3 regions of the Methylobacterium sp. J-001 genome follow, and region 2 is predicted to be linked to each of the others. Evidence: predicted binding sites of a transcription regulator. Region 2 holds the regulator's gene; each other region holds the start of a gene.
What was found. Region 2 encodes LexA, which represses DNA repair genes until DNA is damaged. Its sites were predicted from a motif close to TGTTCNNNNTGTGTTCNG; they were not measured.
Positions count from the first base shown of each region.

Region 1: a site for LexA is predicted at 2,634-2,651, ahead of MKK65_RS26070 (nucleoid-associated protein). Genes of this name have one in related genera too.
Region 3: a site for LexA is predicted at 2,411-2,428, ahead of MKK65_RS06260 (trna delta -isopentenylpyrophosphate transferase). Genes of this name have one in related genera too.

Region 1 covers NZ_JAKSYN010000200.1:364,563-372,424, reverse strand. Annotated here, with positions in the region: gene MKK65_RS26085 (alpha/beta fold hydrolase) at 1-43, shown strand, start outside; gene MKK65_RS26080 (catalase family protein) at 371-1,453, shown strand; gene MKK65_RS26075 (hypothetical protein) at 1,900-2,574, shown strand; gene MKK65_RS26070 (nucleoid-associated protein) at 2,693-3,700, shown strand; gene MKK65_RS26065 (hypothetical protein) at 3,711-5,123, shown strand; gene MKK65_RS26060 (hypothetical protein) at 5,284-6,066, shown strand; gene MKK65_RS26055 (metallophosphoesterase family protein) at 6,407-6,970, opposite strand; gene MKK65_RS26050 (hypothetical protein) at 7,022-7,258, opposite strand; gene MKK65_RS26045 (DEAD/DEAH box helicase) at 7,438-7,862, shown strand, end outside.
Region 2 covers NZ_JAKSYN010000094.1:82,587-90,448, reverse strand. Annotated here, with positions in the region: partial or broken gene MKK65_RS10550 (ComEC/Rec2 family competence protein) at 34-1,455, shown strand; gene lexA (transcriptional repressor LexA) at 1,449-2,168, opposite strand; gene MKK65_RS10540 (biliverdin-producing heme oxygenase) at 2,565-3,062, shown strand; gene MKK65_RS10535 (hypothetical protein) at 3,234-3,686, shown strand; gene MKK65_RS10530 (hypothetical protein) at 3,724-3,939, opposite strand; gene MKK65_RS10525 (NRAMP family divalent metal transporter) at 4,022-5,266, shown strand; gene fae (formaldehyde-activating enzyme) at 5,332-5,871, shown strand; gene MKK65_RS10515 (hypothetical protein) at 6,072-6,536, opposite strand; gene MKK65_RS10510 (response regulator) at 6,581-7,030, opposite strand; gene MKK65_RS10505 (histidine kinase dimerization/phosphoacceptor domain -containing protein) at 7,027-7,862, opposite strand, start outside.
Region 3 covers NZ_JAKSYN010000058.1:25,029-32,890, forward strand. Annotated here, with positions in the region: gene MKK65_RS06240 (polyprenyl synthetase family protein) at 1-164, opposite strand, end outside; gene MKK65_RS06245 (DUF2007 domain-containing protein) at 333-557, shown strand; gene MKK65_RS06250 (tRNA1(Val) (adenine(37)-N6)-methyltransferase) at 554-1,303, shown strand; gene MKK65_RS06255 (hypothetical protein) at 1,316-1,627, opposite strand; gene MKK65_RS06260 (trna delta -isopentenylpyrophosphate transferase) at 1,663-2,349, opposite strand; gene MKK65_RS06265 (YgiQ family radical SAM protein) at 2,862-4,814, opposite strand; gene MKK65_RS06270 (ammonium transporter) at 5,084-6,598, opposite strand; gene MKK65_RS06275 (P-II family nitrogen regulator) at 6,665-7,003, opposite strand; gene tesB (acyl-CoA thioesterase II) at 7,305-7,862, opposite strand, start outside.

The DNA of each region.
Region 1 (7,862 bases), on a different contig from region 2:
GGCGCGCGTGATCCTTGAGACGGTTGGGAAGGATGCGCCTTGAAATGGCTCGTCGCACACCCGAGCCCGCGGTCGTCCACGGGTCGTCGAGCATATCGGCCGAGCTTGCCGCCTCCGCCCTGGAGAGGGTCCGTGGTCCGGTCTTCCATGGCCGCAAGAACGTAGCAGCGCTTCAAAGCCAACTTATAGCGCAGCCAAATTCAGGCAGACCTTCTACGGACGCAAGGTCGTCCTTGCCCGGGAACGGCCCCCGGCCCCCTCGATGTTCGGAACGGGATCCCGTTTCCGGCTCAGTACGTCGACCCCCGAATTCGCCGCGCTCTTATCCGCCGCGGTCCGCTTCAGTTCCCCGATCACCGTGAGGAAGATCATGACCTACCTTCGCTACGCACCCGACATCGAGAAGCCCGCCGCGGACGAGCAGGAGACCATCGACGGCATCATCAACGGCATGACGCAGCAATCGGAGACCGTCGAGACACGCGAGCACCATGCCGTGCGCGCCAGCCACGCCAAGAGCTCGGCCTGCGTCACCGGCGAGTTGACGGTCGCCGCCGGCCTGCCGCCCGAACTGGCGCAGGGGCTCTTCGCCAACCCCGGTACCCACCCGGTCGCCGTCCGCTTCGCTCAGGGTCCGGGCGAGACACTGGGCGACCGCGTCTCGACCCATCGCGGCATGTCGATCAAGGTGTTCGATGTCCCCGGCGAGAAGCTGCCCGGCCACGCCGTCGACACGCAGGACTTCGTGCTCGCGACCGGGACCACCTTCCCCTCGGGCACGGCGGCCGGCTTCCTGCGGGACGGCACGGTCATTGGCAAGTCGACGGGTTTGCCGGAGGGGGTCAAGAGCGCGGTCTCGTCGACCATGCGCAACCTCAACCGGGCACTGCACGCCTTCGGGACGGAGAGCGCCCTCGCCGACTTCTTCGGCCATCCCTACAGCCACCCCCTGGCCGACAGCTACTTCAGCCAGGCGCCGGTTCGCTTCGGCGATTACGTGGCCAAGCTCGGCGTCGTGCCGTCGACGGAAGGCCAGCGCGCCCTGTCCGAGTGGCGCCTCGACCCGCACCAGGACGAGGATGGCTTCCGCCACGCCACGGTGGCCTTCTTCCGGGAGAACGAGGTGGTGTTCGAGTTGAAGGCCCAGCTCTGGGCCAACGCCGAGAAGCAGCCCATCGAGGACGCCTCGGTCGATTGGCCCGTCTCGATCAGCCCCTATCGCACCGTCGCGACGCTGCGCCTGCCGCGCCAGGATGCCTATGCGCCGGACCGCGTGCGCTACTTCGACGAGGTCATGACCTTCCGCCCGGCCCACAGCCTCGCGGCTCACCGGCCGCTCGGCTCCGTGATGCGGGCGCGCCTACAGGTCTACCGGGCGTTGAGCGACTTTCGCCACCGCAGGAATGGCGTCGCATCGGAGGATACGGCAAGCATCGGTCTCGTGCCGGCCTAGCTGTAAGAACCCGACGCTTGGTACCCGCTCCGAACGTCCGCACCGAGTGAGCGGCAGACCTGCGCATCGGCTTCGCCCTGGTCCCGCGCATGTTCCGGGACGAGGAGCGGACGCTGAAGGCCCGGATGGGCAACGTGCAGGCTTGACTGGAGCAGGCGGCGCTCGCCGCCTTCATCGACGAGGGCCATTTCGACCGGCACCTGCGATGTCCGAGGCAGGTCTACAGGGCTCGGCGCGACTGCCTCGTCGTGGCGCTGAGGGATACCTTCGACGGCGACGTTCTCTCCGGGCACGATCGTGAGGTTCGCAGAGCAACGGACGGTGCCTCGCCATCGTCCGCAGGAGATCCCGGCGCTCGCCCTCTGACCGGTCGGCCTGCCCCACGGCGTCAAGCGCGGCCCGCCCCACCTCCATGTCCCCGAGACCGACGGAACGAGGACCACGCCTTGCCGACCTTCTTCCGTGGCATCGCCGTGCCTCGCACCTCCGTCGACGAGGTCGTCTCAGACATCCGTTCCGGCGGTCTTCGGGAGAGCGGGCGCTCCTGGCTCATGCGTCAGCAACGTCCGCCCGACCCGGACGTCCTCTTCGGCAAGCCCGACCTGTCGCTCGACGACACGCGCGGTGAGCACGTCGTCGAGCATCCGGCTCTCTGCGCATGCGGGGAGATCGACGGGGCGGCGCACTACGCTTGGCGACACAACCGCACCGACGAGGACGATACGCCGATCCTGATGGAGTTCGCGGCGCCCATCGAGGCCGTCGCGGTGGATGGGCGCGACTTCCTTTACACCGCGTTCCAGCTCCGCGAACCGGATCGAGCCCGGGTTGTCCTGGACCGGCTTTTCGGTCCGCGTGTCCTCAGATACGCGGAGCGTGCCTGGGACCGAAAGGAGAAGGGATACGACATCGCCATGTGCGACCTGGCGATCCACGATCCGGAGGTGATAGCCGCCCATCACGCCAACGCCACGGTCATCGGTGGGCGATACCGGACCGTCTTCCGCAACGCCTTCACGGTTCGGATGCCGATCCCGCCCGAGGCGATCGTCAGCGTGTGGTCGCCGCGCGATAAGCCACCCCGCACCGTACCGGAAGTCACGCTCGATGCGATCCGATGACCGGTTGCGCCGGCGGCGTGGTCGGTCTCGGCCTGTCCTATGCCGGGAATCGTGCTAATTAGAACAAAATGCGAACCGCGTTGGCAGGGCCACCGGTTATCAAGGGGGAGCGGACCGGATGCCGGTATTGACCGACGAGGAAAAGGCGACGCTCCGGGTCGAGCATTTCATCTTCCATTCCGTTCATCACGGGAAGCCCGATCCCACGCTGCGCAACAGGGTGCACATCGGGAAGTTCGAGCCGTTCTTCGTCGCGCGCGTCATCGACACGCTCAAGGGCAACCGCTTCGTCTTCGACACCGCGTCGCCGACACTTGCCGCCCTGCGGGGCGCGGAGGAGGACCCGACGACCTTCGTCGAGATGTCCAAGGAGCTCGCCCGCCAGTTCCATCGCGAGGACGACCAGACCAAGCACGACGGGCGCTTCAAGCGCGGGATCCTGATGGTGGCCATCCTCAGGGCAGGGGATCGCCGCTTCCATTCGCTGATCAAGTTCGACCACGGCGGGCAAGTGATCGACATCGTCGAGGAGGATGCCGACGCTACGCTGGCCGAGGTCCTGAACCCCCTGACCGAGAACAAGAAGGCGCTTCAGAAGTCGGCGCTGATCGAGCTCGACGCCGACGGCGGCAGGCTGGTCGTGATCGACCACAGCAAGCGCTCGGGCATCACCGACTTCTTCCAGGAGTTCCTCGGGGCGCAGCGCGCGAAGGAAGCTCCCGAGCTGACGGACGCGGTTGTCAGGGGTGTCCTAGCGACGGTCCGCGCCCATGCGACCGAACTGCCGCCGCAGGTGTGCGCGCAGTGGCGCGAACGACTGACCGATATCGCCCTACGTCGTCAGGAGTTCGACGCCGATCAGGTATTCTCCGACTTGTTCGGCGCCGGCGGTACCGAAGCCGTCCGGTCGACTTGGGACGCCCAGCTCGCGGCCAACGACGTCGAGGGTGAGGGCTTCTCGTTCGACCACGGATCGCTGCCTTCGACGGGACCGCGGAAATACCGCACGGCCGAGAACATCGAGATCACCGTCCCGCCCGGGGCGAAGGACACCTTCGTTTGGGACGAGCAAGACGACGGCTCGGTCATCGTGACGATCAGGACAAGCTCCCTCGTGGCCCGGTGAGCGTGGCGCGATGACCGCAAGCTTCGACAATACGGTCGCCGATACGCTGCGGACCCTGGCGGGGCAGCCCGGTGCCGTGCTGTCGGAGACCCTGGCGGTCTGTCGCGTGGACGGGGCGTCCTGCCCCGACGCGCGCGCGCTCGCCGATCTTGCGGCGGCGGCGAAATTCGTCGCCGACCACGGGTACGGCGGTCTCGACGTCTTCGGCACCATCACCGGGCAGTTCGATCCCGCCGCCATCCCTTTCGATCAGATCGGTGGAGAGGCGCTTCAGATCGTCCTTCGTAAGGAACGAAGGGATGGTTGGTGCTACTTCGTCACGGCAAAGGGCTTCGGCGCGACACTGAACGACGGCTTGGTCGCGGAACCGCTCACCATCTGGGTATCGGAGACCTTCGAACCCTTCTCGGCGCTCACCTTGACGGTCTCCCCGTGGGACGGACCGACCACGCCGCCGGTCGTGGACCGCCTGCCCGAGCTTCCACGGAAACTCGTTCGTGACCAGAGCCACGGTCGCGCGCCCTCGGCCATCGGGCCGTGGTTGCTCGTCGCTCGCCCTGCCAAGCCCTCGCCGGTCTTCTCGGCCTGGAGCCGCGCGGCGGTCGAACGCCTGGCGTTCGTGCTGCCTTACGAGATCCGCGTCGTCGACGGTCGGGACACGGTGGTGCTCAAGGGGCCGCGTTCGAAACCGGTCGAGGTCTCGGCCCCAGTCGCCGGTCGGCACGAGGAGCTCCTCGGCCCGCTGACGGAGGCGGCGAACTGGGTCTACACATCAGGGCGGGACGCCGAACCGCGCTTCCTGTTCCTCAACAACCACCTGTCGCTGGACTGGCGCGACGGCCAGACATGGCCCGAAGGCGCGCTCCTCGTTCTGAAGGAGAGCCTTTCCAGCGCCCGCGAGGCCTACGCCTTTCACCTCCAGGATCAGAGCAAGGACGCCCTCAAGTCCCTCGGCGACCTGCGCAAGAGCCTGCAGGAGGAGGTGGCGAAGGCGCAGTCCGCCACGCGGGACCTGCTTTCCGCTCTCTGGCGTGACCTCGCCATCGCCGGCGTCGTGCTAGCGCTCAAGTCACCGACCGCGCAGCAGGTGACCGGCTCGGAAGCCTTGCTGGCGATCCCGTTCGCGACGGCGGTTCTATTGGTCCTGAGCCTTCTCGTGACAGTCCTGGCGAACTGGCGGTTCAACTGGCTCGCCGACAAGGGTCGCAGGGACTGGCGTCGGAAGCTGTACGCGTTCGTCCCGGAGGAGGAATGGAGGAGGGTGGTGGAGAAGCCGATCTCCCAAGGCCGATGGGTCTATCGAATGACGTTGCCGTTCGTCGGGGCCTTGTACGCCGCCGCCGCGTGGTACCTGATCTCGCTGACGGATCCGACGGTCCTGGCGGCCATTCGGACCTTCGTCCTTCACCCGTTCGGCGGATAGGACCCGAACCCATCTCCAACCTCTCGGGAAGGGTATGGTCGGTCCGGTGACCTCTCCTTCATCGGTCCTGGCGCATGATGCCACCCATACGACGGGGCGGCCTCCAGCTTGTGTGCGGTTTTCATATGATATTGCAATTTAAGCTGGAAGGATGACTGAAATGACGAAACAACAATGGGACGCGCTTAGTGCACTTGTCGCAGATCGCATGAAGGCGGCCACGAGAAATTTTGTTACGCCAGTAATTCATGAAGCCCTCAATGAACCAACACACATCGGCTCTGCGACATATGTTGAGCTTCCCAGACAGGTAGGTGGCACGACGCTAATTACCTGTGAACACATCACACGTTATCAAGATCAAAAACATCTTCCTTTTGGAAGCAATTCCCCTGTCAATCTCTCTGGAACGACTTGCTCAGATCGCGAGCCCTTGGATGTCGGAACGATTAAGTTGAACGATCCGACATGGCAGCTTCAGAAAGAACAGGCCGCTATGGTTGGCTGGTCCAGATTTTCACAAAATCATTCACCTGTGCCTGACGAATTGCTATTTTTTTATGGACTTTCAGGTGAAAATACTTATTCTGGCTATGGCGATTTTCATAAAATAATGGTTGGTTATTGCAGCCAAGAAAAGCGCGGCACAGGCGATTCGGAGATATTCGAGATATTCTGGGAACCAGAGAACACTAGCATCACACCTGGAACATCGCTAGAAATTTATAATAAAACCAAATATAGCAATGCCGGTGGATACAGCGGGTCTCTCGTTTGGGATACGCGTTTTGTACAAAAAGGATGCGACATAAATTCTTGGAGTCCATCTGATGCAGTTGTTACAGGTCTACTGCGCCGTTGGGATACCGCAACACGTACTCTATTAGTTTGGCGGGTCGAGCATCTCCGGAAGTGGCTCGCGGGGCGACCCACTTGGGCCTAACAAGCGCAATCGGCTAACTGTGAATGCGGTCTTCAGCTTCCTGATGGTACAAAGCCATGCTGTTGCTGTAGCGCTATCCGTTACGCGCTACCCACCGAGTCGTCCCCATCGATCTGCTATGGGAGCGCCGACACGCGGACGGGCACCTCGATCACGGTCTATCCAGGACCCACGAACCTTCATCGAGACGGCCTCGCGGGTCACGGACCATCCGCGCCGTCAGTCCAAGCGATCCGCGACCATGGGCACGTGCGCGTCGTTCCAGGCATCGCGTCTTCACAGGATTCCAGGCGGTCCCGTGTCTGGCTACAAGACTGGCACAAACGCGATCCGGAGGCGCTTACTTCCCGCCCCGCGATCGTTCGGACTCGGCTACGGCGTTCTCGGCCAACCGCTCGCGGATCCGCTCCAGCGTCACGGGTTGGAACCCAAAGCAGTCGACGCCGACGTCGGTGCTCGCCGCCGTCCCCGGCAGGTTGCCGTGGGAATGACCGTAGAGATGGATGGCCCCTCTATGGGCGGCCGGCCACGTCCGATGTGCGTAGTGGCTCAACCAGATCTCCTGCGTGCCGCCATCCGGATCGGGAAGGTGGATCCGAGCCACGTCGCGGACCGGCTCCGCCCACGGCAGGCGCTCGCTCACGCCATCGTGGTTGCCCCGGACGAGGAGCTTGCGCCCGTTCAGACGTCGGAAGACCTTGAGTGCGTAGGCCTCGGTACACTTGTGGGCGAAGTCGCCGAGGTGCCAGACGGTGTCGTCAAGACGCACGACCGCGTTCCAGAGCGCGATCAGGGTCTCGTCATGCTCCTGGATCGAGGCGAACGGGCGCGGCTTCGCGGCCTTCGCGCTGATGACGAGCGGATGGCCGAAGTGATCGTCGGCGGTGAAGAATATCTTGGACATGGAAGCCTCGCGAACACACGGAGGCTCGGCACGCGGCACGACACTCCGGGGTCAATTGGACTGGTGTGCGGCCAAGGCTTTCATGATGATCTCTCCTGATCGGGGCGCATCGATCGCCTGGACGGCGGCCCGGCGCAAGGTCGCCCGTCGACTTGTCCCTGGCCGGCTTGATCCGGTGCCCGGATAGGCCTGACGGTCGAAACCTTCGACCTCGTCGGAGCCGACGTGAGCGGTGCGCCCCAGGCCTTCCCCTGCCTCGACGGAAATATCGCCCAGGAACAAGGGCAAGCCTAAGGTTGCAAAGTTTTGACGAATCCAGCTCCTAACGAAGGGGCCATGGCGCGGCAGACAACGAGCCGGGCGCGAGGCGGGGGGCACGTGGCGAGACCGAGGACAGACAACGCTCCTGAGCGTTACGCGACGGATGCTCCCGGACCAGCCGAGGTCACCTCGATGGCGTGGTTCGCATGAGCTTGCCCAAGGCGTCCTTGGTCGCCGGTGCGCGCATCCGCGTGCGCGATACCGAATGGTTGATCAGCCACGTCGAGCGCAACGCGGTCTCCGGGGCGCTGGTGCACGCCACCGGTCTCTCGGGCATCGTCCGCGACAAGGAGGCGATCTTCGTCGAGGACGTCGAGCGCAAGCGCGGCCTCGGGATCGAGGTCGTCGACCCGGCCGATGTCGCCCTGGTCGCCGATGCCTCGTCCGGCTACCTCGACACCCTTCTCCACGTCGAGGCCGCCCTGAGGAAATCCGCGCCGACCGGCGAGGCGATCCAGGTCGCGGGCAAGGCGGCCATCGACGACCTGGACTTCCAGCTCGATCCTGTCCGGCTCGCGCTCAAGGCTCCCAGGACGCGCATCCTCGTCGGCGACGACGTCGGCCTCGGCAA
Region 2 (7,862 bases):
CCAGTGCTAGGCGGTTGCCGGTAAACACGCAAGCATGTCGTCTCCATCTCCGGGCTCCACATGGTGCTGGCCGCCGGCGTGGTGTTCTGGCTGGTGCGGGCGCTGCTCGCCCTGGTGCCGTATTGCGCGCTCGTCTGGCCGATCAAGAAGATCGCCGCCGGGTTCGCGATGCTGGGGGTGACCGCCTATTGCGCCTTCTCGGGCTGGGACATCGCCGCCGAGCGCTCGCTGATCATGACCCTGATCATGCTGGGGGCGATCCTGGTCGACCGGCCGGCCCTGTCGATGCGCAACCTTGCGCTGGCCGCCCTGATCGCCCTGGCGCGGGAGCCGGAGGGGCTGCTCGGACCGAGCTTCCAGATGTCGTTCGGGGCGGTGGCCGGGCTGATCGCCTGCGCCCGGCTGATCGACGGACGGCTGTTCCGCCGCCCCGGGGCAGGGCGGGTCGAGCGGATCGTCGGTTCGGGCCTCTCGGCCGTGGTCGGCACCCTGGCGACGACGCTGGTGGCGCAGATCGCCACCGCGCCGTTTGCCACCTATCATTTCCAGACGATCCAGCCGTTCGGGCTGATCGGCAATGCCCTGACCCTGCCGCTCGTATCGCTGGTGGTGATGCCCGCGGCGGTGATCGGGATCCTGGCCTATCCCTTCGCCCTCGACCGACCCGTCTGGTGGCTGATGGGGCAGGCGGTGGGCGGCATGCTGGCGATCTCCGAATGGATCGCCGGCTTCGATCGCGCCACGCTGGTGCTGCCGGCCTTCGGCACCGGCGCGCTGGCGCTGCTGGCGGCCGGGCTGCTCCTGGCGACCCTCCCGGTCTCACGGCTGCGCTGGCTCGCCCTTCCGCCCGCCCTGCTCGGGCTCGGCCTCGCCGCGATGCCGGAGCGCTTCGACCTCTACATCGACCGGCAGGGTGGCGGCGCAGCCATCCGCGGACCGAACGGTTCTCTGTCGGTGCTGGGCAGCCCCTCTGCCTTCGTGCTGGAACAATGGCTGAAGGCGGATGGCGACGGCCGGCCGGCCAAAGCGGTGATTGGCGGTGCCGCGAAGGGCGGCCAATGCGACAGGCTCGGATGCACCACGCGCCTGCCGGATGGGCGCGCCGTCGCCCTGGTCCGCGATCGGCGCGCTTTCGCGGAGGATTGCGCCCGGGCAGCCGTGCTGATCACACGGCTTACCGCCCCACCGACCTGCACGGGGCCGCTGGTGATCGACCGGCGTGTTCTCGCCGTCCATGGCGCTGTCGCCCTTCGGGCCGAACACGCGGGGTTCACGGCACGCTATGCAAGTGGCCAAGGACGCGCGATGCCGTGGCGGCCTTCATCCACGGCCGGGGCATCGCCGCCGCCGCGCCCGGAGCCGCCTGCGGGCCCCGGCGACCCCATCCCAGCGACGGCGGACGCAGCCAGCGGCGATGCCACCCCCGGCGACGTCCCGGCCGAGCCCCTTCAGTAGCGGCGGACGAGGCTGACGAGCCGGCCCTGGATCTGGACGCGGTCGGGACCCAGAACGCGGGTCTCGTAAGCCGGGTTGGCGGCCTCCAGGGCGATCGAGGAGCCGCGACGGCGCAGGCGCTTCAGCGTGGCCTCCTCGTCGTCGATCAAGGCCACGATGATGTCGCCGGTGTTGGCCGTGTCCTGCTTGCGGATCACCACGAGGTCGCCGTCGAGGATGCCGGCATCGACCATCGAGTCGCCACGCACTTCGAGGGCGTAATGCTCGCCACCGGCCAGGAAGTCCGGCGACATGGTGATGGCGTGGCTCTGGTTCTGGATCGCCGAGACCGGCGTACCGGCCGCGATCCGGCCCATCACGGGAATCGAGATGGCGCGTCCGCCGTCGTCGATCATCCGGGTTGTCGGGGGCTGGGCCGGCAGCTTGGACTTGCCGCCTTCGACCACGCTGGGGGTGAAGCGGCGGGGCTCTGCGGGCGGCGCGGCAGGCTGGGACAGGCTCTCTGGGATGCGGATCACCTCGATGGCCCGAGCCCGGTTCGGCAGGCGCCGCAGGAAGCCGCGCTCCTCCAGGGCCGTGATCAGCCGGTGGATGCCCGACTTGGACTTCAGATCGAGGGCATCCTTCATCTCGTCGAACGAGGGAGGGACGCCGCATTCCTGCATGCGGCTCTGAATGAAACGCAGGAGGTCCAATTGCTTGCGCGTGAGCATCGACGGGGGACTCGCGGCTTGGCGGACCGCATCGACGCGGCCTCAGAAACAAATCACGAACACGTTAAACGTTCCGCAAGTGTTCTGCAAGCCTCATCCGGCCAAGCTTGATGGGCCGGGGCGCTCCGACGCGCGAGCCTGCGCAGTCTGCCACTCGGCCTCACGGTGACCTGAATCGCATCGGATAGTCGGAACGCTATGAAGGTTCGCGCCGGACGGCAAGGGCCCCCTCAACCTGGGCAGAATGCGCCTCGACCACGGTGGATGACCGGGTGCCGAATGCAAGACATGGGTCGCATGGACGTTTCAACATCCGATACGGTCGAAGCAGGTAGCCGCGTAAAGCGCCTGCGGTCTGCGACCGCGGCGGCCCATGATCAGCTCGACCGGCGCGTCATGGCGGGCCAGCCTTTCGCGAGTCTCGAGCGGTACGCGCTGTTCCTCCAGGTCCAATACCGCTTTCACGCACGGGTCGATCCGCTCTATCACGACGGCGCGCTCGGGCCCGTCCTGCCCGACCTCGACGGAAGGCGCCGTCTTGCGCTGATCACGCAGGACCTGTGCGACGTAACCGGCCGGGTCCTCGACGAGCCCGGGCCGCGCGGGGACGCGATCGATCCCGCGGCCGGCCTCGGTTGGCTCTATGTCGCCGAAGGCTCGAATCTCGGCGCGGCCATCCTGCTCAAGGAAGCCCGGAAGCTCGGCCTTTCAGAGACCCACGGCGCCCGCCACCTCGCCGGGCATCCGGATGGCCGGGGGCTGCACTGGCGGCAATTCACGACGGCCCTCGACCGGATCGCGCTCGCGGCCGACGGCGAGGCACGCGCCGCAGCCGGGGCGACGGAGGCGTTCCGTTACGTGCATCGTCTGGTTGGCGATGCGTTCGGCGACTGAGGCTGCGCCATCCAATGGCCCGTCGCAACAACGCGGACCGCTTGCGTGCGCCAAGCCGTTCGGGGCGACAAACGCATTGACTGGTCAAGCGGGGCCGTTTCAATGCACCACGGTGCTTCCGCCGGGCGTCGGCTTCGCGACGGGGCTGGAATTGGGCTTGGGATGACGAGGATGCGACGGCGCGCGGCTCTGCTGCCCATCGGCTTGGTGACCGTCGGCCTGGGGCTGGCCGGCTGCACCACCGGGTTCTCGTATATCTCGCGGAACTACGTCGCACTCACGCCGCAGGTCGTGACCATCGGCTGCAAGGAACCCTACGAAGTCTACGACAATCGGCAGATCCGCCGGATGCTGATCGTCTCCAACGCCCTGCGGGAATATGCCGGCTGCAACCTGAGCGACGTGCGGATCGATCCCGATCCGGCGGCAAGCCGGGTGACGCGGTTTCGCACCGCTGCCCGTGCCTATCTCGACGAGACCGTGCGCGAGGATTGCCGGATCACCGGCGAGACCGTGTTCGATCCGCAGAAGAGCGAATTCGCCTATGCCTGCGACGGGCCGATCGAGAAGCGGGGCACGGTGGTGCCGCGATTGCCCGGCCGCAATCCGGGCTTCGTCCAATAGGGATCCGAGCCAGCGGCGCCCGGCCTGAGATCGATCGTCAAGAGCCGGGCTTGGGAAAGGTGCGCTCGGCCGCGTCGCCGGCGGCAGCCAGCAGGGCTCGGGCGAAGGCGCGGGCCTCCGACCGATCCAGCACGATCGCTGCCGTAACCGGGCCGCCGCCGAGATCGGCCAAGGCCAGTTCGAGCCGCACCCCGTCCGGCACGGCGCTCGCCTGAAGGCTCCAGCCGCCTCCTCGATCCGTGCTCTCCGCCATCACTTCTCTCCCGCCCGCCGGACCTGAAAAAACGCCGCAGGCTCCCGCCGGAACGGCCCTCGCTCGGGACTGTTCCTGAGCCGTGCCGAACGCCGCTTCCCTGCCTCGCCTGTCCACCTTCCTCAAGACCGCCGGCCCCGGTCTCGTCGTGATGCTCGCCGATACGGATGTCGGCAGCCTCATAACGGCGGCACAGAGTGGTGCCCGGTGGGGTTACTCCCTGCTGCTGCTGCAGATCCTGCTCGTACCAATCCTGTACATCGTTCAGGAGCTGACGGTCCGCCTGGGGACCGCGACCGGTCGTGGCCACGGAGAGCTGATCCGCGCGCATTACGGGCCGGTCTGGGCCTGGGTCTCGTATACCGGCCTCGTGATCGCCGGGGTCGGAGCGATCGTCACCGAGTTCTCCGGCATTGCCGGGATCGGCGACCTGTTCGGGGTGCCGCGAATCGCAAGCCTCGGACTGCCCGTTGCCCTGCTTCTCGGGCTGGTGTTCACCGGGGGCTACCGGCGCGTCGAGGTCGTGGCGATCGCAGTCGGGCTGTTCGAACTCGTCTTTATCGGGCTCGCCGTCGTGGCCCGGCCGAACCCGGGCGACATCGTCGCCTCCTTTGCCCACATCCCCCTCGGGAACAGCTCCTACCGGGTGCTGATCGCCGCCAATATCGGCGCGGTCATCATGCCGTGGATGATCTTCTACCAGCAATCGGCGATCGTCGACAAAGGCCTCGGCTGGGACCATGCCCGGAACGCGCGGCTCGACACCTTCGTGGGGGCCGTGGTCTCCCAATGCGTGATGGGCGCGATCCTGATCGCGGCCGCCGCAACGATCGGTCAGGCCGGGCAGGGGACCAAGAACGGCCTGGAGACCGTGGGTGACCTGGCCGGCGCCTTCACGCCCGCGCTCGGCCCCTGGCTCGGGCAGGTGGTGTTCGGGGTGGGCATCGTCGCGGCCGCGTTCGTGGCCCTCAACGTCGTCGCGCTGGCGCTTGCCTGGGGCTTCGGCGACGTGACCGGCCGGCCGCATTCCCTCGAACAGTCGCCCCGCGAGGCGCCGGTCTTCTACGGTGCCTTCGCGCTGGTGGTCGTGGCGGGGGCGGTCGCCGTCGAGCTGGTGACGAATCTCGTGGCGCTCAACATCGCCGTGGAGGTGATGAACGCGCTGCTGCTGCCGCTGGCGCTAGGCCTTCTGATCCTGCTGGCCACCCGGGCCCTTCCGGAGGATCGGCGGGTGCGGGGCGCCTACAAATGGGTGGTCTACAGCGTGTCCGGCCTGACCGTGGCGTTCGCGATGGTCGGCGTCCTCGACGGGGTCGGCCTGCTCTGAACCGATTGACGCCGCCGCCCCGATGATGTCTCCCCCGGGCGACCTGACACGGGGAGTCGCGACACATGCAAGAGATCTGGTTCCGCACGGGCGAGGCCACGGTGCTGGCGGCCGAAGGGCAGTACACCGATGCGATGCCCGAGGTGCTGATCGGCTCGGTGCGCGGGCCGGTGGGTCAGGCCTTCGCCTCGATGATGGGGCAGGTCCAGGGCCATACCCGGATGTTCGTGGTGCGCGATCTCAACCAGCTGGTGCGCCCGGCCACGATGATGACCACCAAGGCGACGATCCACACCGCCGAGTATGTCGAGCTGCTCGGTGGCGTCGTCCAGGCCGCCACCGGCGACGCGATCGTGGATTGCATCATCGAGGGCGTTCTGCCGAAAGACGGGCTCGACGAGCTGTGCATGATCATCATGATCTGGCTCGACCCCCGCTGCGCCGAGGACGACAATCTCGACCGCAAGGACCTGTACCGGACGAACTATGAGGCGACGAAACTCGCCATCGCCCGCGCCCTGAAGGGCGAGCCGACCGTCGACGAACTGATCGCCAACCGGAAGACCGTGAAGCACTACGCGCTCGAGGACGTGATCGAGTATTGATCAGCCCTGCGCCCGCGCCAGCGTGGTGCGGGCGCAGACTTTGCCCGGCCGATCTTTGGAGCCCGGCCGAGAGACGACGAACGCCCGGAGGCTTTGGTGACGATCGAGCGGCGCGCGCCGCGGGTCACTCCGTCAGGGTCGACTCCGTCCGGCTCTTTGACGCCGGGATCGAACCGGCCAGAGCGTCGGTCAAGCCGGCCTCAGCGGGGCGGAATGCGCCCGACCGAGCAGAGGGTGCGCATCGTGCTGCTGCCGGGGTCCGTATAGCAGGAGGCCGACCAGCCGCTCTGCTGGATGAAGGACTTGCGGCGCTCCGCCAGGGCGGTCCGGTAGGCGTCGGCGATGATCGACTCGACCCGGGCGGCCGGCTCGCCGATCAGGATCTCGGAGGCTGTCGCAAGGTCGCGGAAGAAGGCCGCCGAGGGGGCGGGCTCTGCGGAGGTGGCCTGCACGATCGGCTCGGCCCGGCAGGTCACGTCGAACCGGATCGGTCCGGCCAGGCGGATGTCGATGCTCGGCCCGGAGCGCTTCCCGACCTTGCCGCCGATCGCCCCGGCGATCTGGCGGGCGAGGTCGTCGCACGGTTCCGCCCGTGCGGCACCGGGCAGGAGCAGCAGACCCGCGAGGGCGGCAAGAAACGGGCGTGGAACGGCGAAGCGTGGCATGGCCGGCACTCTAGCCAGGGCGGTCGGTCTGTCGAGAGCAGGCTTCAGGCCCGCATCTGGGCGAAGGTCTTGAGCAGGGCCGGGGCCAAACGCATCCCCGTCGGCACCAGCTCGGCCGGGGGCGGCCGGCGGACGCAATCCTCGAGATAGGCCAGGGATTCCTCCAGCACTGTGCCGGTGAACGGCTTGGCGATCACCGCCGTGGCGCCCTCCAGGTCGTCCGAGAGGGCCCGGGCGTTGGCGGTCATGAACGCGGCCGTGATGCCGCCGATGGCGCGTACCGCATGCGCCACGTCCACCCCCGAGGAATCGTCGCCGAGGCGCAGATCGATCAGGACCAGTTCGGGCCGGGTCTCGTGGACCAGGGCGATGGCCTCGGTCGCCGTCATGGCGGTGCCCACGACACGATAGCCGGCCTCTTCCAGCATCATCTCGATCTGCATCAGGATCAGGGCTTCGTCCTCGACGACGAGGATGCGCATCGGCTCGCTCATGAGGCCTCCAGACCGGTCGCCATCTCGCGGGGCAAGCGGACGTTGACGATCGTGCCCGGGTCGTTCGCCTGCCAGGCGATGCTGGCATTGAGCTGACGGCACAGGGTGCCGATCAGCCGCTTGCCGAACGAGCGCTGCTCCATGACCTGCACCGGCATGCCGACCCCGTCGTCGACGATCTTGATGGTGAAGTAACGCTCGTCCGGCGCCACCGTCACGGACAGCCGGCCGGCCCGGTTGTCCGGGAAGGCGTGCTTGAGCGCATTGGTGATCAGCTCGTTCATCATCAGCGCCACCGGCGGGGCCTTGGCGACCGGGATCTCCACCGTCTCAAGGTCCAGGTGCAGGCGGATGCGGTCGAGGCCCGAGCCGCGGACCAAGTCGGTGGCGAGGTCGCGGGCGAATTCGGCGACGTCGAAGCGCTCGACATTGTTGGATTGGTAGAGCCGGCGGTGGACCGTGCCGAGGGCCTCCACGCGGGTCAGCATCGCCTCCATGGCGGTGCGCGCCGCGGGGTCGGTGATCGCCTTGGTCTGCATGGCGAGCAGGGCCGCGATCATCTGGAGGTTGTTCTTGACCCGGTGATCGACCTCGTGAACCAGCATGGTCTGCGTCGCCAGAGCCTCGGTCAGGTCCCGGGTCCGGCGGGCGACCTCGGCCTCGAAATGGTCCTTCTCCTGCTGGACCCGCAGATGCGCATCCACCCGGTCGGTGACGTCGAGCTGCGAGGCGAAGAAGAACAGCACCTCGCCGGCCTCGTTGGCGACCGGGCTGAGATACAGGGCATTCCAGAACGGCGCCCCGTCCTTGCGGTAGTTCAGCACGTCGATGG
Region 3 (7,862 bases), on a different contig from region 2:
GACGCGATCAGGTGGTTGGCCACCTCCGGGATCATCGCCACGTCGGAGCCGGTGCGCGACAGGATCGTGGTGTTGACCCGCGCCATGTCGTCCGCCACCAGCGCGACGAGGTCGTTCAGCCCCGCCTCGACCTCGGGCTTCGGATTCTCGATGGAGAGGGCCATACCCAAGATCCGCGACCTCCAGTCCGGTTCCCCCGCAGGGAGCGGGCGATCCCTTCGCACGCGCCTCGCGGCGCCGCAACATCGACGCGTGGGAGATATGGTGCGCCGGGAATGCGCAGCGAACGCGACGAATGCGCCGGACGACCGGCATTCCGCCGAAGAATTGCGATGATCGTGCTGATTTCCGCGAATGATCCGGTCCTGATCGGCTTCGCCCGCTCGGTGCTCGAGGCGGCCGAGATTCCGGTCCTGGTGGCCGACACGCATATGAGCGTGATGGAAGGCTCGATCGGGGCGTTCGGCCAGCGGCTGATGGTGCCGGGGGATTGGGCAGCCCAGGCCCGCCGGTTGCTGAAGGATGCCGGGCTCGCCCACGAGTTGCGCGACCCGTGACGGACGGGCCGGATGCCTTCCTGGGCGGGATCCTGCACCTGCATCAGCCGCCCCGGGGCGCGCACCGGGCCGGGACCGACGCCGTGCTGCTCGCGCGGCTGTTCGCGCCGGCGCCGGGGGACCGGCTCTGCGACATCGGCGCCGGCACCGGCGCTGTCGGCTTGGCCTGCGCGGTGCTCCACCCCGGCACATGCCTGACCCTGGTCGAGCGCGATCCGGCGTTGATCGCGCTGGCCCGGGCCAACGCCACCCGCAACGGCATCGCGGCGGCGGTGATCGAGGCCGACGTGCTCGCTTCCGCGGCTGAGCGTCGCGCCGCCGGGCTGGTGCCGGACAGTTTCGATCTGGTCCTGACCAATCCGCCGTTCTTCACCCCGGGCCGCCACCGCCCCTCCCCGCATCCCGGGAAGGCGACGGCGCACGATTTTCCCGAAGGCGGCCTGGACCTCTGGATCCGCACCTGCACGGCGATCCTGCGGCCGGGGGGACGGCTCGGACTGATCCACCGGGCGGACGCCCTGCCGGCCTGTCTCGACGCCCTGAAGGGCCGCTGCGGCGGCATTGCGATCCGCCCGGTTCAGGCCAAAGCCGAGACCCCGGCGATCCGCGTCCTGATCGCCGCGACCCGGGGCAGCCGGGCGGCCCTGGGCCTGCTGCCGCCGCTGGTGCTGCACGGCTCGGATCCCAACATGTTCACCCCGGAGGCAGAGGCGCTCCACCGGGGCGCCCCCTGGCCGCCGGACTGAGAGGCGGGCGCGTCAGGCTGCCAAGGCGGTCAGCGCCGCATCGTCGATCCCCAGAAACCGCTCCACGGCGGGCAGGTCCGAAAACCCGAGAAATTCCGGGCGCAGCGGCTCGGGCAGCCCGTCGAAGTTGAGCCCCGGGAACGTGTCGGGATGCGGGTAGAGCTGCCACGCGGCCCCCGGTTCCACCGGTGGGAACAGGATCGCGACCTTCTCGTCGCCGAGGCGCACGATCCGGGTCGGGCTGTACGACAGGGTCTCGATGCTCCAGCCCCGGTGATGGTCCCGGCGGGTTTTCAGGCTACGGCGGCTCGTCGCGCGATGCATGGCGGTCTCCTGCGGTTGGGGGGATGGTGTCGGGATCAGGCGGCGCTGCGGCGACCGGCGCGCTTCGGCCAGCCGAGCGCCACCAGGCGTGCCTTGGCGTAGTCGCGGACCTCGTCGCGGGTGCCGGGCGGCATCGCCGCCAGGATCGCCTGGGTGGCGCCGTCGAGCATCAGGTCGGTGACGTCGTTGATGGTCGCGGCCTCGTCGATCCGCCGCTTGAGGTCGCCCTCGGCCTCGGTGACCTCGTCGAAGGGCTGGGCCTCCTCGAAATCCTCGTCCACCGCCCGGACCGTGGGCAGCTGCGCGCGGAACTCGTCGGCCTCCTCCTCCGAGTAGACCAGGCCGTGCAATTCGATCAGCTTGAGGATGACGCGGTCCTTCCCGCGCTTCTCGGCCATGGCGTAGACGTAGGCCGCCTGCTTGCCCGAGACGCGGTAGTTCACGTTGACCAGCGCCTCGCCCATCGACCACTCGATCCGGTCGGCGGCCTGTTTCGCGCCGGCCTTGGCTCCGGGGAGGCGCCCGGTGACCAGCAGCACCGCCTCGTCGCGCTCGGCCCGGATGATGGTCGGCGGCTCGAACACGATCCCGGCCTGCGCGGCGATGCGCTCCAGGGTTTTGTGGTAGATCACGGCCGTGCCCTGCACGCGCCAGACGTTGCCCCCGAAGGGCTCCCCGTAGCGCACCAGGATGTCGGCGATCTGCTTGTCGGCGGTTCGCATGCGGGGCTCGTTCCGGTGAGAGACGGCTGCGTCATCCACAGCTTTCTAAGGCGACGCTCTTTGTTCCCGTTTTGTTTCACCGTATATGCGGGATCACCGAGGCGTGCGCAAGGGTGCGAGAGCTTTGTCCGCGCCGATTGGAGGGGGCTGCGTCAGTGCGCGCGGGGGTGTCGCGGGCGCTTGGCGCGGGCGCGTTTGCGGGTGTGGGTTCGTGGCGGGGAGCGGTGATGGCGCGGTCGTTCGGATCTTGGTTGCCCGGCTCAGGACGGCGTCTCGTCCGGGCCCGATCGGCACCGTTTCAACCCAACCCCGCATGCTGAGGGGCCCGGCGATCGATGATCACCGGACCTCGAAGGAGGCCTTCCATCAGCCGCGCGCGTCCCAGGGGTCGAGATCTGGCGCTGGGTCCCCGTCGGGACGTCCGCGACGGCTGGCTTTCGGCTTACCCGCGGCGGAGCATTGAGCCCCGAAAGCCGCCCCTGGAAGATCTGGCGGCCGAGCGCGCCAGACCGTCACTTCCTCAGCGGCACGCCCTTCGTGGTGAAACGCGGCGCGCCCGGATGGCGCATGGGGCGCGACTGGCCGCCTGCCTTGCCCGCACCGGCGCCCGTTCCCGGAGGCTGCGAGAGCGGAATGAGTTGGTCCGGCCTGGGCCCGATGAGGTCCGCGCGGCCCATCGCCCGCAGCGCCTCGCGCAACAGAGGCCAGTTCTCGGGGTCGTGGTAGCGCAGGAACGCCTTGTGGAGCCGGCGCTGCCGCATCCCCTTGATCGCGTCGACCGGTTCGCTGCCGCCGCGCCGCACACCCTGCAACGGATTGATCTCGGTGTGATACATGGTCGTGGCGGTCGCCATGGGCGAGGGCAGGAACGTCTGGACCTGATCGGCGCGATAGTCGTTCTTCTTGAGCCAGACGGCGAGGTTCATCATGTCCTCGTCGGTCGTGCCCGGATGCGCCGCGATGAAATACGGGATCAAGTAGTATTTCTTGCCGGCCTGCTTGGCGGCGGCGTCGAACATCTCCTTGAAGCGGTCATACGTGCCGATGCCCGGCTTCATCATCAGGTCGAGGGGACCGCGCTCGGTGTGCTCGGGCGCGATCTTGAGACGGCCACCGACGTGATGGGTCACGAGTTCCTTGACGTATTCGGGGCTCCGGACCGCGAGGTCGTAGCGCACGCCGGAGGCGACCATCACCTTCTTGACGCCCTCCACCTCGCGGACCTTGCGATAGAGCCGGATCAGGTCGTCGTGCGAGGTGTTCAGGTTCGGGCAGATGTCCGGAAAGACGCAGGACGGCAGGCGGCACGCCGCCTCGATCTTCGGATCCTTGCACGCCATCCGGTACATGTTCGCCGTCGGCCCGCCGACATCCGAGATCACGCCCGTGAAGCCCGGCGTCTTGTCGCGAATCAGTTCGATCTCGCGCAGGATCGAATCTTCCGAGCGGTTCTGGATGACGCGGCCCTCGTGCTCGGTGATGGAGCAGAAGGTGCAGCCGCCGAAGCAGCCACGCATGATCGTCACCGAGAACTTGATCATGTCCCAGGCGGGGATCTTCGCGTCGCCGTAGGCGGGATGGGGCGCGCGGGCGTAGGGCAGGTCGTAGACCGCATCCATCTCCGCGCTGGAGAGCGGGATCGGCGGCGGGTTCAGCCACAGGTCGCGGTCGCCGTGGCGCTGGACGAGGGGGCGGGCGTTGCCGGGGTTGGCCTCCCGGTGCAGCACCCGCGAGGCGCGGGCATAGGCCTCCTTGTCGTCCTTGACCTGCTCGTAGGCGGGGAGCCGGATCACGGTCTCGCCGGGGCGACGGGCGGCGGCCTCATCGGTCGAATCGAGATCGTCGGCGGGCAGCTCGGTGTAATGCTCGGGCACGCGGCGGAACAGGGCGACGCCCCGCACGGCGTCGAGGTCGTGCGGGGCCTCGCCGGCCGCGAGGCGGTTCGCCACCTCGACGACGGCGCGCTCGGCATTGCCGTAGATGAGCAGATCGGCCTTCGCGTCCGCCAGGATCGAGCGGCGCACCTTGTCGGACCAGTAATCGTAGTGGGCGATGCGGCGCAGGGACGCCTCGATGCCGCCGAGGATGATCGGCACGTCCTTGAAGGCCTCGCGGCAGCGCTGCGTGTAGACGATGGTCGAGCGGTCCGGGCGCCGGCCGCCTTCTCCACCTGCCGTGTAGGCGTCGTCGTGCCGGAGGCGACGGTCGGCCGTGTAGCGGTTCACCATCGAATCGAGATTGCCGCCGGTGACGCCGAAGAACAGCGTCGGCTTGCCCAGCGCCTTGAACGGCTCCGCCGATTGCCAGTCGGGCTGCGCGATGATGCCGACCCGGAATCCCTGCGCTTCGAGCAATCGGCCGATGATGGCCATGCCGAAGCTCGGATGATCGACATAGGCGTCGCCCGTCACCAGGACGACGTCGCATGCGTCCCACCCGAGCGTGTCCATCTCGGCGCGACTCATGGGCAGGAACGGCGCCGCCTTCCTGAGAGGCGGCACCTTGCAGGCGAGGGTCGCCAGGGATCGGCTCGCGGAAGTTTGGAGGTCCATGGGGTGGGTGCATAGACCGCCACGGCCGCGAGCTCAACGAAGAGCGAGGGGGCCGGACGCCGCAACCGGATCAACGCCCCTGACCCAGGGGCGGGAGCCCTGGAACAAAAAAACCCCGGCCCATACGGAGCCGGGGTTTTCCATGTCTTCAGCGCGGCCCCGCAGGGCCGCGCCGGACGCTCTCAGTAGTTGTAGGCGCGCTCGCCGTGATCGGCGATGTCGAGGCCCTCGCGCTCCTCTTCCTGGGTCACTCGCAGGCCGATCGTCAGGTCGACGAGCTTGTAGAGGATCGCCGAGCCGATGCCCGACCACAGCAGGGTCAGGCCGACCGCTTCCGCCTGGATGAGGAGCTGGCCCATCATGTCGTAGGCGCCAACCGCCAGCTCGCCCGGCTTCGAGGTGTAGTCGGGGATGCCGACGCCGCCGAGGTTCGGATCGACCAGGATGCCGGTCGCCAGGGCGCCCAGGATGCCGCCGACGCAGTGCACGCCGAACACGTCGAGCGAGTCGTCGTAGCCGAGCGCGTTCTTCACGGTGGAGCACATCACGAAGCAGACCACGCCGGCCACGAGGCCGAGCACGATCGAGCCCATCGGGCCGGCGAAGCCCGAAGCCGGGGTGACGGCCACGAGGCCGGCCACCGCGCCCGAGAGCATGCCGAGCAGCGACGGCTTGCCCTTGAGCGCCCACTCGGCGAACAGCCACGCCACCGCGGCGCCGCAGGTCGCCACGAAGGTGTTCAGCATCGCCAGCGCGGCGGTGCCGTTGGACTCGAGGTTCGAGCCGGCGTTGAAGCCGAACCAGCCGACCCACAGCAGCGAGGCGCCGATCATGGTCATGGTCAGCGAGTGCGGAGCGAGCAGGTCGCGGCCGTAACCGATGCGCTTGCCCATGATCAGGCAGCCGACGAAGCCGGCGATACCCGCGTTGATGTGCACCACGGTGCCGCCGGCGAAGTCGAGGGCGCCCTTCTGGAAGAGGAAGCCCGCATCCTTGTTGACCGCGTCCAGCGCCGCCTGAGCGGTCGCCTTCGAGGCGTCGTCGGTGGCGGCGGCGAGCGCCTTGGCGGCGTTGCCGACCGCGTCAGGGCCGCCCCAGTACCAGACCATGTGGGCCATCGGGAAATAGATGACCGTGACCCAGAGGATCGTGAACACCACGAGCGCGGAGAACTTCATCCGCTCGGCGAAGGCGCCGACGATCAGCGCGGGCGTGATCATGGCGAACGTCATCTGGAAGCAGAGATAGACGTATTCTGGGATCACGACGCCGTTGGAGAAGGTCGCCACCGTCGAATTCGCGTCGATGCCCTTGAGGAAGGCCTTCGAGAAGCCGCCGACGAAGTCATTGATGCCGCCGCCGTTGGTGAAGGCGAGGCTGTAGCCGTAGAACACCCAGAGCAGGCCGACGATCGACACGATCGCGAAGACCTGGGTCAGCACCGAGAGCATGTTCTTGGTGCGCACCAGGCCGCCGTAGAAAAGGGCCAGGCCCGGCACGCTCATCATCAGCACCAGCGCCGAGGAGATCAGCATCCAGGCGGTGTCGCCCTTGTTGGGCAGGGGCACGGCCGCAGCCGCCGCCGGTGCCGCGGAGACGGCTTCCGTCGTCGGAGTCTGCGCCAGGGACGGCTCGATCAGGAGGGCGGCGAGCGCCGCGCCTCCCAAGCCGAGCATGAGGGCATTACGAACTTTCATGGACTGGTGGCTCCGGTCACGATTCGTTGAGCGTTGGGGAAAGGTCGAGGCTGGCAGCGAGCCGGCTCAGAGGGCGTCGGCGTCGGTCTCGCCGGTCCGGATGCGCACCGCCTTCTCGAGGGGCAGCACGAAGATCTTGCCGTCGCCGATCTGGCCGGTGCGCGCCGCACCTGCGATGGCGTCGATGACGCTGGCGGTCAGGTCGGAGGCGACCGCGACCTCGATCTTGAGCTTGGGCAGGAAGCTCACCGCGTATTCCGCGCCCCGGTAGATCTCGGTGTGGCCCTTCTGACGGCCGTAGCCCTTCACTTCCGTCACCGTCAGTCCGTGGACGCCAATTCCGGTGAGCGCGTCGCGCACCTCCTCCAGCTTGAACGGCTTGATGATGGCCATCACGATCTTCATGGGCGGCGCCCCCTTACCGAGTCCCTGGGAACCGATGCCGTCGCCCGATCCCTGCGGCAGCCCGGTCCAGGCCGCCCGCCGAGCCGGGCTGGCCCGCGGTTGAGCGGGGCTATTCAAGGACTATGCCACGCAGGCCTCATGAGGAACTTTCTGGCCGGACGCTGATATGCCCAGCAAATAACCGGACCCGGCGAAGCACAAGGCAGACACCGCGGCGATCATGCTCACGAAGCGGGCAATCGCTGCGAAAGTGTGCAATTACCGTCGGTGCATTTCTGCAACACACGTCCGCGACGGCGTTTTAATCCCCGTGCGGGCGGATCAGGCCTTCCTGCGCCACCGAGGCGACGAGGTTGCCGGCGCGATCGAAGATCTGGCCGCGGGCGAAGCCGCGCGCCCCCCCGGCGGCCGGACTGTCCTGGGCGTAGAGCAGCCACTCGTCGATCCGGACCGGGCGGTGGAACCAGAGCGCGTGGTCGAGGCTCGCCGCCTGGATACCGGGGTCGAACACCGAGCTGGCATGCGGGATCAGCGACACGTCGAGCAGGGTCATGTCGGAGGCGTAGGCCAGCACCGCCTGGTGCAGGGCCGGGTCGTCCGGCAGGGAAGAGGCGGCGCGCAGCCAGACATTGAACACCGGCTTAGGCGGCGCCCCGTCCTTGCGGCGGGCGATGTAGCGGTCGAGGTCCACGGGGCGCAGCTCGATCGGGCGCTCGCGGCCGAAATAGGCGGCCACCGCCTCGGGCATGCCGGTGGCGCCGGAGGCGGCCAGCGCCTTGCCGTCGAGCAGGCCGTCGGGCCCCGCGACATCCGGCATCGCCGGTTGGTGCTCGAACCCGCCCTCGGAGACCTGATAGGA